3 linked regions of the Salipiger sp. CCB-MM3 genome follow. The protein of the gene in region 2 interacts with the protein of the main gene of each other region in a pairwise test. Links are inferred from orthologs where the notes say so. Each region holds a gene or a part of one and is shown on either strand. Other genes may lie near its edges.

Evidence for each region.
Region 1: the proteins of AYJ57_RS12720 (region 2) and grxD interact in binary tests that used the Escherichia coli proteins (3 or more experiments, as listed by UniProt). The link is inferred for Salipiger sp. CCB-MM3 from one-to-one orthologs.
Region 3: the proteins of AYJ57_RS12720 (region 2) and AYJ57_RS04560 interact in binary tests that used the Escherichia coli proteins (3 or more experiments, as listed by UniProt). The link is inferred for Salipiger sp. CCB-MM3 from one-to-one orthologs.

What each region holds. Positions count from the first base shown.
Region 1 is NZ_CP014595.1:497,882-502,146, forward strand. What follows is about bases 1,086-3,918. They hold grxD (Grx4 family monothiol glutaredoxin), read left to right. Parts: upstream 1,086-2,235; coding sequence 2,236-2,601; downstream 2,602-3,918. Other genes in these bases: xth (exodeoxyribonuclease III), read left to right, coding at 1,086-1,808; AYJ57_RS02410 (BolA/IbaG family iron-sulfur metabolism protein), read left to right, coding at 1,933-2,175; AYJ57_RS26310 (GNAT family N-acetyltransferase), read left to right, coding at 2,616-3,116; AYJ57_RS02425 (SDR family oxidoreductase), read left to right, coding at 3,246-3,918. Also shown: AYJ57_RS02395 (DUF6902 family protein), read right to left, coding at 1-198; AYJ57_RS02400 (DUF6749 family protein), read right to left, coding at 274-681; more of xth, read left to right, coding at 999-1,085; more of AYJ57_RS02425, read left to right, coding at 3,919-3,998; cytochrome c maturation protein CcmE, read right to left, coding at 4,082-4,265. UniProt on the Escherichia coli protein: Monothiol glutaredoxin involved in the biogenesis of iron-sulfur clusters.
Region 2 is NZ_CP014595.1:2,644,152-2,648,378, reverse strand. Bases 760-3,554 are described here. They hold AYJ57_RS12720 (BolA family protein), read right to left. Parts: upstream 2,389-3,554; coding sequence 2,131-2,388; downstream 760-2,130. Other genes in these bases: msrB (peptide-methionine (R)-S-oxide reductase MsrB), read right to left, coding at 3,379-3,554; AYJ57_RS12715 (DnaJ domain-containing protein), read left to right, coding at 2,461-3,087; AYJ57_RS12725 (DUF4177 domain-containing protein), read left to right, coding at 1,722-2,123; AYJ57_RS12730 (benzoate/H(+) symporter BenE family transporter), read left to right, coding at 760-1,361. In the rest of the region: AYJ57_RS12735 (DUF6525 family protein), read right to left, coding at 1-63; more of AYJ57_RS12730, read left to right, coding at 195-759; more of msrB, read right to left, coding at 3,555-3,840; AYJ57_RS12705 (fasciclin domain-containing protein), read right to left, coding at 4,034-4,227. UniProt on the Escherichia coli protein: Transcriptional regulator that plays an important role in general stress response. Has many effects on cell morphology, cell growth and cell division. Acts by regulating the transcription of many genes, including dacA (PBP-5), dacC (PBP-6), ampC and mreB.
Region 3 is NZ_CP014595.1:930,513-934,802, forward strand. What follows is about bases 956-3,813. They hold AYJ57_RS04560 (ABC transporter permease), read left to right. Parts: upstream 956-1,730; coding sequence 1,731-2,897; downstream 2,898-3,813. Other genes in these bases: osmF (glycine betaine ABC transporter substrate-binding protein OsmF), read left to right, coding at 956-1,710; AYJ57_RS04565 (ABC transporter ATP-binding protein), read left to right, coding at 2,894-3,813. Outside these bases: AYJ57_RS04545 (HpcH/HpaI aldolase/citrate lyase family protein), read right to left, coding at 1-53; AYJ57_RS04550 (hypothetical protein), read left to right, coding at 293-616; more of osmF, read left to right, coding at 796-955; more of AYJ57_RS04565, read left to right, coding at 3,814-3,829; AYJ57_RS04570 (ABC transporter permease), read left to right, coding at 3,826-4,290.

The sequences.
Region 1 (4,265 bases), 2.1 Mb from region 2 along the record:
CACCTCGGCCCCTGTGCATTCGAGGATGTTGAGCAACTCGGCATTCTCTTTGAGCCAGAACACATCTTCCTCGCGGCGCCGGTGCCGGGCGAAACACTGCAGCAGGGACGCGGCGCCCTCAGTCGCAGAGAGGGCGGCTTGGCGCGCGGGAAAGGCGATGACATTGCCGGAGGTGGAGAGAGGCGCGTGCACGGTCATAACGGCGACCCTTCTTGAAACGGGAAACGTCATGCGGGCGCCTTTTCAGGGCGCCCGCGCGAGCAGATCAGGGCCTTAGGCGCCCGAGGTGAAGAGCCCCGTCGCCTCGCCTGCTGCGGTTTCCGAACGCAGCGGTGCAGCGCCAGAGGTAAAAAGCGCGGTGGCTTCGCCGCGCAGCGCCTCGGCGCGCACCGGACCCGCACCCGAGGTGAACAGTTCCACCGCGTCGCCGGTGGCGGTCTCGGACATCTGCGGCGCTGCGCCGGAGGTGAAGAGCGCAACGCCCTCGCCCGCCGCAAGCTCGGCCCGCACCGGGCTGGCACCGGAGGTGAACATCTCGAGCCCTTCGCCGCTCAGGGCGTCGGCCTGCGCCATCGGCGCCGCGCCGGAGGTGAAGAGCGCGCAGCCCTCACCCGAGAAGAGGTCGGCCTCATTGGAAACATGGGTTTCGGGGGCAACAAAAGTCTTTTGCAGAGCGGTCATGGAAAACTCCCTGGTTGGATACGCACTGAAATCGTGCTTCAGGGTTTCCCGGGAAACTTGCTTCGGGCAATATAGTTTCTTGTCAGGGTTGAATTATACCGGAGTTGCTCACAGAAACAATCGACGCTAGTGACACTGCTTTTCGTAACAATACGACTTGCCCACAGAAATAATTTTTCTGGGGATGCTTTCCCTTGCGTAATGAAAACCCGGAAATTCGATTCGCTGCGAGGGCGAATCTGATGGAATCAGCCCCCTCGCCCTTGTCCCCGAGTCGGCTTTGAGCGATAGGTTGCGCAACTTCCGGAGGGCCCCAGATGAAGATCGCCACCTTCAACATCAACGGCATCAAGGCACGCATCGGCGCGCTGACCGACTGGCTCGACGAGGCTCAGCCCGATGTCGCGCTGCTGCAGGAGATCAAATCGGTCGACGAGGCCTTCCCGCGCGAGTTGATCGAAGAGCGCGGCTACAACGTCGAGACCCACGGTCAGAAGGGCTTCAACGGCGTCGCGATCCTCTCGAAGCACCCGCTCGAGGATGTGCGCCGCGGCCTGCCGGGCGATGACAGCGACGAACAGGCGCGCTGGATCGAGGCCACTGTGGTTGGCGAGAAAGAGGCCGTGCGGCTTTGCGGGCTCTACCTGCCCAACGGCAACCCGGTGGAGTTCGACGCCGAGGGCCAGCCGATCCGGGACGGCAAATACGGCTATAAGCTGGACTGGATGGACCGGCTCCACGCCCGCGCAGAGCAGCTTCTGGCCGATGAGACCCCCGCCCTGATGGCGGGCGATTACAACATCATCCCGCAGGCCGAGGATGCCGCCAAACCGCAGGCCTGGGAGAAGGACGCGCTTTATCTGCAGCAGAGCCGCGACGCCTTCCGCCGCATTCTCAACCTCGGCTTCACCGAGGCGTTCCGCGCCCGCGTGCAGGGGCCGGGGCATTACTCCTTCTGGGACTATCAGGCGGGCGCATGGCAACGGAACAACGGCATCCGCATCGACCATGTGCTGATGACCCCCGCCTGCGCCGACCTGATGCTTGACTGCGGCATCGACCGTGACATCCGTGGCCGCGACAAGCCCTCGGACCACGTGCCGGTCTGGGTCGAGCTGGCGCTCTGAGCAAAACGCAGTCCCTTTGAAACACGGCGCTTCCGGCGCCGTGCCAAGCGACGGGCCGTGCTTGCACCCGCGCGGCGCCCGTCTTACATCTGAGTAGAACAGTCAGACAGCGGAGTCCGCCCACATGGCAATCGAAGCGACGGAGATCGAGCAGCTCATCCGCGCCGCCTTTCCCGAGGCCAAAGTCACCATCACCGACCTTGCAGGCGACGGCAATCACTACGCCGCCGAGGTCATCGACGAAAGCTTCCGCGGCCAGAACCGCGTGCAGCAGCAACGCGCCGTCTATGCCGCGCTGAAGGGCAAGATGGACGGCAACCATGGCGAGTTGCACGCGCTGGCGCTCACCACCAAAGCCCCGGACTAAACCATTCCACGCCGCGTGCCCGTGCCGCAGCACCTTGGCGCGCGCAGACAGGAGACAGAGATGACGACCGAAGCGACCACCCAGATCGAAGAGACGGTGAAAGCCAACGCCGTGGTGCTCTACATGAAGGGCACCAAGACCATGCCCCAGTGCGGCTTTTCCAGCCGCGTGGCGGGTGTGCTCAACTACATGGGCGTCGAGTATCTCGACGTGAACGTGCTGGCCGATGACGCGATCCGTCAGGGCATCAAGGATTACTCGGACTGGCCGACGATCCCCCAGCTTTACGTGAAGGGCGAGTTCGTCGGCGGCTGCGACATCATCACCGAGATGACCCTCTCGGGCGAACTCGACAGCCTCTTCGAGCAAAGCGGTGTGACCTACGACAAGGACGCCGCCGACAAGATCCGCGAAGCCAACGGCTGAGCGCGGGCGCTCGCTTGAGCACGATCGACATTCGCGCGGCGGCGGATCCCGAGGATTTCGCCGCCGTGCGCAGCCTGTGTCTCGCCTATCGCGAAGACCTGCGCGCGCATCACCCCGCCGCCCCGGCGCTGGTGAGCCTCTTCTACCCCGACCCCGCCTATACCGACCTGCTGGACGCGCTGCCCGGCAAGCATGACGCCGTGCTGCTGGCCACACTCGGCGGCGCGCCGGTGGGCTGCGCCATGAGCCAGCCGCTGCCTGATGGCAGCCTCGAGATCAAGCGCGTCTATGTCGCCCCCGCCGCGCGCGGCTACGGGCTGGCACAGCGGCTGATGGAAGACTTGGCCGCCCGCGCCCGCGCCAAGGGCGTGCCCCTGCTTCGCCTCGACACGATGAAGACGCTGAGCGCGGCGCGGCGGCTCTACGCACGGCTCGGCTTTGCCGAACGCGGCCCCTACCAGCCGGTGCCCGAGGCGGCGCTGCCGCATTTGTGCTTCTACGAACGCCCGCCCTGAACTAGCGACCTTGAGCCAGCGCCCTGAGCGAGCGGCATCCGCAGATCCGCGACGCTTTGCGCAGGAACCGGGTCGGCCCCTCGCGCCGCTGCAGGCTATCCCTATGCCCATCCTGAAACGGAGGGCGACATGCGCTTGCACGGAAAAACCATCCTCATCACCGGCGCCAGCAGCGGCATCGGCGCCGAAACCGCACGGCTCTGCGCCGCGGCAGGCGCCAATGTGGTGCTGGGCGCACGGCGCGCCGAGCGGCTCGCGGCCCTCGCCGAAGAGATCGCCAACGCCGGAGGCGCTGCCGCCTACGCGCCGGGCGACGTGCGCAGCGCCGCCTATGCCGCCGAACTGGTGGCGCTGGCGCAAAGCCGTTTCGGCGGGCTCGACGGCGCGTTCAACAACGCCGGGATCACCGGCGCGCTCGGACCACTGGCCGAGATGACGGAAGACACCTGGCGCGAGGTGATCGAGACCAATCTCACCAGCGGCTTTCACGCGGCCAAAGCGCAGATCCCCGCGCTGCAGATGCGCGGCGGCGGCGCGCTGGTCTTCACCTCCTCTTTCGTCGGCCACACGATCGGCCTGCCCGGCATGGCCGCCTATGCTGCGTCAAAGGCGGGGCTTATCGGCATGACGCAGGCGCTCGCCACTGAGCTCGGGCCGCAAAACATCCGCGTCAACGCCCTGCTGCCCGGCGGCACGATGACCGAGATGGCGGGCGAGGACCGTGCCTTCCATGAGACCGTCGCCACCATGCATGCGCTCAAACGCATGGCCACCCCCGCCGAGATCGCCCGCGCGGCGCTGTTCCTGCTCTCAGACGACGCTTCCTTCGTAACCGGCAGCGCCATGCTGGCCGACGGCGGCAATTCGATTACCAAACTCTGAACAGCCCTTGCCTCGCCACGCCAGAACGCAAAAGGCGCCCCAAGGGGAGCGCCTTTTCGAAATCACCGAGCCTCGCGCCACGCTCAGCTTTCGGGCGTCGGTGCCTCATAGACGCCCTGCTCTTTCAGCGCGTCGATCACTTCCTTGGGCATATAGGTCTCGTCGTGCTTGGCGAGGATCTCGGTCGCCTGGAACACGCCATCCACATAGCGCCCGGTGCCGACCATGCCTTGGTTCTCGTCGAAGAGATCGGGCAGCACCCCGGCA
Region 2 (4,227 bases):
CGGATCGCCCTCGCGGCGGCGATTGGCCGGGGCACCGAGATTTCCTAAATGCTGACGTGCCATGCACAAACCTCATTTCGATACGTTATAACGTTACCTAATACATGACCGTATGCCCTTGCAAGCCGCCGCGACTTGCACTTCCTCGGCGCTCTGCCTATGGGCGAATGACGCCCCAACGTAAGGATCCCCTCATGCGCCGACCCGGACCCGACCTGCAGAACGTGACGACCGGAGCAATGGTGGCGATCGTCGGGGTGTTCAGTTCCTTCCCCATCGTGCTGCAGGGGCTGTCGGCTGTGGGAGCCACCCCCGATCAGGCAGGCGCTGGCCTCGCCGCAGCCGCGCTCTCCATGGCCATCGCGGGCATCGTGCTGGCGTGGTGGCGGCGCGAGCCGGTCTCTTGCGCATGGTCGACGCCTGCCGTGGCGCTTTTGGCGGCATCGCAGCCGCTGGCCGACGGGTTTCCGGGGGCCGTGGCCGCCTTCGTCGTCGCGGGCGGGCTGATCGCGCTCGCCGGGCTCTGGCCCGCGCTGGCGCGGCTGGTGACCTCGGTTCCCACCGCGCTGGCGCAGGCGATGCTTGCCGGTGTTCTGGCGGGGCTCTGTATGGCCCCCTTCCGCGCGCTGGTGGATGCGCCCGAGGTGGCGCTGCCGATCTTGCTCAGCTGGTTCCTCGTCGGTCGCATCAAGCGCATCCTTGCCGTGCCTGCCGCCGTGCTGGCCGCGCTTGGCGTGACCCTTTGGGCGCATGACTTCTCGCTGCCGATGAGCGGGCCGTGGCTGAGCCATCCGGTCTGGGTCACCCCGGTGTTCTCGCTCGAGGCGGTGCTCGGCCTTGGCCTGCCGCTTTTCATCGTCACCATGGCCACGCAGAACATTCCGGCAGTCGCGGTGCTACGCAGCTTTGGCTACACGCCGCCGCCGGGTCCGCTGCTGGCGGGCGTTGGTGGCATCTCGCTGCTGACTGCGCCTTTCGGCAACCCCGCCACCTGCCTCGCGGCGATCACCGCCAGCATGTGCTCGAACGCCGACAGCCACCCCGACCCCGCGCGGCGCTACTGGTCGGCGGTGATGGCGGGCGTGTTCTATGCCATCTTCGGCCTCTTCGCGGTGGCGGTCACCGCCGTGGCCGCGCTTGCCCCCGCCATGACGCTGCAGGTGCTGGCGGGCGTCGCGCTGCTGCCGGTCTTTGCCGCCTCGGCGCAAGGCGCGCTGCAGGCCGAGGAAAGCCGCGAGGCCGCCGCAGTGACCTTCCTTGCCACCGCATCGGGGATCACCCTCTGGGGGCTTGGCGCGGCGGTCTGGGGGCTAGTGCTGGGCGGCATCGTGCTGGCGGTTCGCCTGCCGAAACGGCGCTAACAGGATGCCTGCGAGAGCCAGCTACAGCCCTGAGTTGCAAATGACTTTTCCCTCTGGTCAGGGCGTTTGGCCGCTCTAGCTGGATTGGATGTTGGTGGTCCGTGAGCCGCCTTCTCCGTTCCCAGCATTTATCGGGGTTGCGGGATCAAATTATTCGTTTCGGGCTTTTTCAACCCGAGTTTCATGACGCCGCCGGGATGCAGGGCAACCTGCTCCCGGCAATTTTTTTGCCGCCGCCGCGGCAAGCCCCCGGCCCCCAACGCCGCCTCGAACAAATCCCACTGGCCTTTACTTGCAGGCCCGCGCGCCTTACCCCTTGAGTGACATTGGTTAACGTTTGTTCAGAGGGATCGAGCCGAGATGAAGACCCACGAATACAAGGTGATCCCGGCCCCCACCAAGGGTGAGAAAGCCAAGGCCATCAAGGGCGCCGAGGCGAAGTTTGCCGCGGCCATGAGCCGGCTGCTCAACGAGATGGCCGAGCAGGGCTGGGACTACATCCGCGCCGACACCCTGCCGAGCGAAGAGCGCAGCGGCCTGACGTCAAGCCAGACCGTCTGGCGCACAGTGCTGGTGTTCTCACGCCCGGTTCCGGCAGCGCCGCAAAGCGTCGCCGTTCAGCACGAGGCTGCGCCAGATGCTGCGCCGGTTGCTGGGAGTGGCGGCCCGGTGGTGACCCCCATCACGCCCCCCGCTACGGCAGTCGAGAAGCTGACGCCGGTGCCCGGCAACGACGACCGCGACCCCGACCGCGCCAGCTAAAGCCGCGTCAGCCCTGCAGATCCAGCGACAGCGCATGGATCGCCGCCACGAGGTCCTCGCCAAGCGCGGCATGCACGGCGCGGTGGCGCTGGATGCGCGTCATTCCGCCGAGTTCGGCAGCCCGCATCCGCACGTGGAAATGGCTTTCACCGCCCTCTTGATAGCCACTATGACCCACGTGTTTCTGGCTTTCGTCCAGGACCTCCAGCTCGGCCGGATCGAACGCATCCTGCAACCGGCTCTCGATCAGTTTCGCTCGCGACATTTTTGGCTCCTGCCTCTTCAAGTTCGGTCAGGATTGTCTAAACTCCCTCGTCCGAGTCGAAAAGGTGAGACCATGAGCAGACCCGACCCCTTCGGTTTCGACATGTCGATTAAGTCGGCCAAGAAGAAGAACCCGCGTGGCCGGCGTGGCATGACCGGCGAACAGGAAACCTCCACCCGCGTGTGCGAACACGAGGGCTGTCAGGAGCCGGGCAAGTTCCGCGCTCCGAAGGCACCGGACGTGCTTGATGAATTCTACTGGTTCTGCAAGGACCACGTGCGCGAGTACAATCAGAAATGGTCGTTCTTCGACGGCAAGACCGAAGCCGAGATGAACGCGCAGCAGAGCGCCGACAAGGTGTGGGAGCGCAGGACCAAGGATTACCGCGACCCCGAGCAACGCGCATGGGCGCGGCTTGGCATTGAGGACGCGCATCAGGTGCTGGGCGACAACGCCACCCGCAACCCCGGCCGCAAGGCTCCGGGCGGTGGCCGCCGTCTGCCCCCGACCGAGAAGCGCGCGCTGGAGATCCTCGAGGTTGAGACCGCCGAGACCAAGGCCGAAGTGCGCAAGGCGTACAAGAAGCTGATCAAAGTGCTGCACCCCGACATGAACGGCGGCGACCGCTCTCAGGAAGAGCAGCTGCAGGAAGTCGTCTGGGCGTGGGACCAGATCAAGGAAAGCCGCAACTTCAAGTAAGGCCGCGGCAGTTTCCCAGAACAACACCCTTCGAAGCCTGCTTCGGGGGGTGTTTTTCTTTGGTCTAGGCGCCTTCAGAACATGCAGATTGCCGTAGCGGAAAGTTTTAACAACTTATTGGTGTGTTTCATTTGACAATAATCTTAGAGTTGTGTCACGTTTCAGGTGTCAGCGGAATTGCGACGCTGGCACATGTGGCCCGAGCTCCCTGTCGTGGGCACACACGTACCACCAAAGGGCCTGCATGCCCCTCCCCCGGTCGTGCAGGCCCACTCCTCTCTCGCGATCCCTTCAACCAGCGCGGAAGCGCAGCGCGATGCCGTTGATGCAGTGGCGCTTGCCCGTCGGCGGCGGCCCGTCATCGAACACATGGCCCAGATGCGAGCCGCAGCGACTGCAGTGGCATTCGGTGCGCGTCATGAAAAGCGAGCGGTCGCGCTGGGTGCCGATCGCTCCGGGCAGCGCCTCATAGAAGCTGGGCCAGCCGGTGCCGCTGTTGAATTTGGTCGTGGAACTGTAGAGCGGCAGATCGCAGCCCTTGCACAGATAGGTGCCCGCCCGCCGTTCGTTGTTCAGCGGCGAGCTATAGGCCCGCTCGGTCCCGGCCTCGCGCATGACCCGGTATTCCGCATCGCTGAGCCGCGCGCGCCAAGCCTCCGCGCTGCGCGACACCTCAAAGCCCGCGCCAGCGCGCCCCGCCTGCCCGACGCCCAAGACGGCGGCGAGCACAGCCAGAAATCCCCTGCGTCGCATAGGTCTCCTCCTCCTTCTCCTCCTGCCCCGAAACATGCGCTCCCGGCCTGACCAGGGTCAAGCCGGGAGCAACGCGCCGCCGGGGAGGCGGATACGGAAACGTAGATACTCACACAATTCCGCTCCGCGGCAGCGCGGCCCCCGCCCGGCCGCCCCGCTTTCGCGGTGGGGCTGGCAACCGAACGGGATCTCTTTACATCGCCGGCAGAAGCACCCGGTCGATGACGTGGATGACGCCGTTGGACTGGCGCACATCCGCGATTGTGACATTGGCGGTCCGGCCCTGCTCGTCGGTCAGGGTGATCGTGCCGCCCTCCATCTTGGCCTGCAGCGTGCAGCCGCCCACTGTGGGCACCGGATGCATGCCGCCGTCATCGGCGATCATCC
Region 3 (4,290 bases), 1.7 Mb from region 2 along the record:
TTCGAGCCGGGGATATAGAGAACCGAACGGTAGGGCCGAAGCGCGAGATCCATGCCTTCCTCCATCAAGCAATAATCTTGCGCCAGTGATGCAATTCTTTTTCAAAAACTGCAAGCCCAATCATGCCGCAGCGCAGAAGACGTTTAAATCTCCAGAATTTTAACCGGACTCGGTCGCTTAACCAATCCTTTGGACATGCCGCGCAGGCTTTGAAGACAAGGCACTGACCTCGCGCCAAGGCGACGCGCCCGCCGTCCGCACGATACGTTCGAACGAAATAAGGGGAAACAAGATGACCCTATACAGACGCCTCCCGCTTTCTGGCCTTCCGCTTTCTGGCCTCCTGCTCTTGCTGGGCCTGCCCGCCGCTGCAGACCAGTCCGCCTGTGGCCCGCGCGATCAGATCGTCGCCCGACTCGCGGCGACCTATGGCGAGACGCGGCAGTCCATCGGCATTGGCAACAACAATGCGGTGATGGAGCTTTTCGCCTCGGATGAAACCGGCAGCTGGACGATCACGGTCACCGGCACCGATGGCGTCACCTGCCTTGTTGCCAGCGGCCTCGCCTTCGAGGCGCTGCACGAGCCGCTGCCTCCCGCGGACAGCGACGCCTGAAAACGCGATCCTCAAAAACCGAGCCTGCCCCCGCGCCCAACGACCCAATTCAGCCCGCCAAACCCTACCCCGCGCAGCAATTTCGCCGCGCACCTTGGCCCGCCGCCTTCGCCGCCTAGTTTCTGTGCAGAACTCTGTCATACTCGACGGGACGCCACGGAAAGGGAGCCGGAAGCGCCATGCTGACCCACAAATTTCTCACCGCCACCAGCCTTGCCGCCGCACTCGCCGCTCTGGCAGGTGCCGCACAGGCCGATATCACAGTCTCTTCGAAGATCGACACCGAGGGCGGGCTGCTCGGCAATGTCATCGCCCTCGCGCTCGAGGACGCGGGCCTGCCGGTCGAGCGGCGCCTGCAACTGGGCGGCACCCAAGTGGTGCGCGAGGCGATCCTCGCCGATCAGATCGACATCTACCCCGAGTACACCGGCAACGCCGCCTTCTTCTTCAACGAGGCCGACAGCGATGTCTGGAAGGATGCAGACAAAGCCCACGCCCGCGCCAAGGAACTCGATGCCGAGAATGGCATCACCTGGCTCAGCTCTGCCCCCGCCAACAACACTTGGGCCATCGCGGTCACCGGCCCGGTCGCCGAGGAAAACAACCTCTCGACCATGTCCGACTTCGGCGCTTGGATCGCGGATGGCGGCGAGGTGAAGCTGGCCGCCTCCACCGAGTTCGTCTCCTCCCCCGCCGTTCTGCCTGCAATGCAGACGACCTATGGCTTCGAGCTGTCCGAGGATCAGACGGTGATCCTGTCGGGCGGCGACACCGCTGCCACCATCCAGGCCGCCGCGCGCGGCACCTCGGGCGTGAATGCCGCGATGGTCTACGGCACCGATGGCGGCGTCGGCGCCACCGGCCTCAAGGTAATGGAAGACGACAAGGGCGTGCAGCCGGTCTATGAGCCCACGCCCATCGTGCGGGACGCCGTGCTCGAGGAATATCCCTCGATCCCCGACGTACTGAACCCGATCTTCGAAGGGCTCGACATGGAAACCCTGCAAGAGCTCAACGGCCGCATTCAGGTCGGCGGCGAGCCTGCCGAGGCCGTTGCGCGTGACTATCTCACGCAAACCGGGGTGCTGGACTGATCCTCGGTCGCAGCGTGCAGATGTCTGATGCCGGGCGGGGCCTGTCTCCGCCCGGCGTGCTCTTTGCCGGGATGGGTCTGGCCGCGTTGGCCCTGCCCTTCCTGACCCTGCGCGCCAACCGCATCGTCGCGGGCGATGGCGTGATGCTTTGGGACAGCGCGCCGCTCTCGCATGTGCTCCCCGGCCTGCTGGCGATGGCCGCCGGTCTCGCGCTCGGCATTCCCGCCTCTGCCCCGCTGCGCCGCTTCGGCGGTAGCCTGCTTGGCCTTGCCGGGCTGCTTTGGCTACTGGCGACCGGCGCTGGCGCGCTGCTGGTCGATGCCGGAGATCTGGCCCGCGTCTCGCCCGCCGCCGGGTTCTGGTGCTTGCTGCTGACGCTCATGCTGCTGATGGCCGACGCGCTGGCGCAGATGAAGCCCGGCCCCAAAGCCCGCGCCGGGCTGCTGATCTTGCTGCTGGCGGCCCTCGCCGCCGTGCTCTGGTCCGGCATGCTGTCGGATCTGTCGATCGCGCAGGAATACGCCAGCCGCCGCGATGCCTTCCGCTCCGCCACCCTCCGCCACACCGGCCTTGCCTTTGGTTCGCTGGCCGCCGCAGCCGCCACCGGCTTTCCGCTCGGCATCCTGTGCCATCGCCGCCCCGGCCTGCGCGGCGCGACGCTGCCGGTGCTGAGCTTCCTGCAAACCATCCCCTCGCTTGCCATGTTCGGCATCATGATCCCGATCCTCGGATGGGTCGGCAGCAGCTTTCCCGCCGCGCAGGCGCTCGGCATCGCGGGCATCGGCTTTGCCCCGGCGTTTCTTGCGCTGGTGCTCTATTCGCTGCTGCCGGTGGTCTCGAACACCGTCGCCGGGCTCGACGCCGCGCCACCCGCCGCCACCGAGGCAGCGCGCGGCATGGGCATGACCCCGGCCCAGCGTCTGTGGAAGGTCGAACTGCCGCTCGGCATGCCGGTGATCCTCGCCGGGCTGCGCATCGTGCTGGTGCAGAACATCGGGCTGGCGGTGATCGCCGGGCTGATCGGCGGCGGCGGCTACGGAACATTCGTCTTTCAGGGCCTCAATCAGACCGCCACGGACCTCATCTTGCTGGGCGCCGTGCCCACGGTTCTGATGGCGCTCGTCTCTGCCGTCGTCATGGACATCCTCGTGGACCTCACCCGCCGCACCCCGGAGCGCCCCGCATGATCGAGATCGACAAGCTCACCAAGACCTATGGCGAAACCCGCGCCGTCGATGCCGTCTCGATGACCGTCGAGACCGGCACGATCACCGCCATCGTCGGCACCTCCGGCTCGGGCAAGACCACGCTGCTGCGGATGATCAACCGGCTGGTCGAGCCCACCTCTGGCGAGGTCCGGATCAATGGCGAGCCCACCCACGCGCTCAAACCCCATATCCTGCGCCGCCGCATCGGCTATGCCATTCAGGGCCACGGGCTCTTTCCCCACCACTCGGTCGCGCGCAACATCGCCGCCGTCCCCGATCTGCTGGGCTGGCCCAAGGACAAAACCGCCGCGCGGGTCGACGAGTTGCTCACCCTCTTCGGCATGGAGCCCGCCGACTTCCGCGAGCGTTTCCCCGCCGAGCTTTCGGGTGGCCAGCAGCAGCGCGTCGGCGTCGCCCGCGCGCTGGCCTCGCGCCCCGACCTTCTGCTGATGGACGAGCCCTTTGGCGCGCTCGATCCGATCATCCGCACCCGCGCGCAGGCCGACCTCAAGGACATACAGCGCAAGCTCGGCTCGACGATCATGCTGGTGACCCACGACATGGACGAGGCGATCAGCCTCGGCGACCGGGTCGCGGTGATGGATGGCGGCAAGCTGGTGCAATACGGCCCGCCCGATGAGATCGTCGCCAGCCCCGCGACGCGCTTCGTCGCCGATATGGTGGGCGATGCCGAGCGGCCCATGCGGCTGCTGTCGCTGATCCCCGCCGCAGACCTGGCCGAGGACGGCCCCGCCGAGGGCAGCCCCCTGCCCGCCGGTGCCAGCCTGCGCGAGGCGCTGTCGGCCTGCCTCTGGAGCGGGCGCGAGGCGGTGCCGGTCGAACGTGAGGGCCAGCCCGCGGGCCGGGTCACGCTGGCCGCGATCCGGGCCCGTGCGGAGCGGCACGCGTGAAACCGGGGCTGATCCTGCGCGCGGCGCTCGTTCTGCTGCTGCTGGCATTGGTGCTGAAGCCCGGCCTCTTCGAGCCGGTCTTTGCGCCTTTCGCACCGGAAAACGGCCCGGTGATCTACACCCGCAGCTCGCTGCTGTCGCTCTCGCTGAGCCACCTTGGCCTTGTCGCCGCCGCCTCGCTGGCGGCCACGCTGGTGGCGGTGACGCTGGCGATCCTCGTCACCCGCCCCGCGGGCGCGGCCTTCCGCCCATTGTCGCGCACCATCACCAATGTCGGCCAGACCTTCCCGCCGGTCGCGGTGCTGGCGCTGGCGGTCCCGGCGCTCGGCTTCGGCGCCGGGCCGACATTGGTGGCGCTGTTTCTCTATGGGCTGCTGCCGATCTTCGAGAACGCCATGACCGGGCTCTCGACCCTGCCGCCCACCACCATGGAGGCGGCGCGCGGCATCGGGCTCGACCGG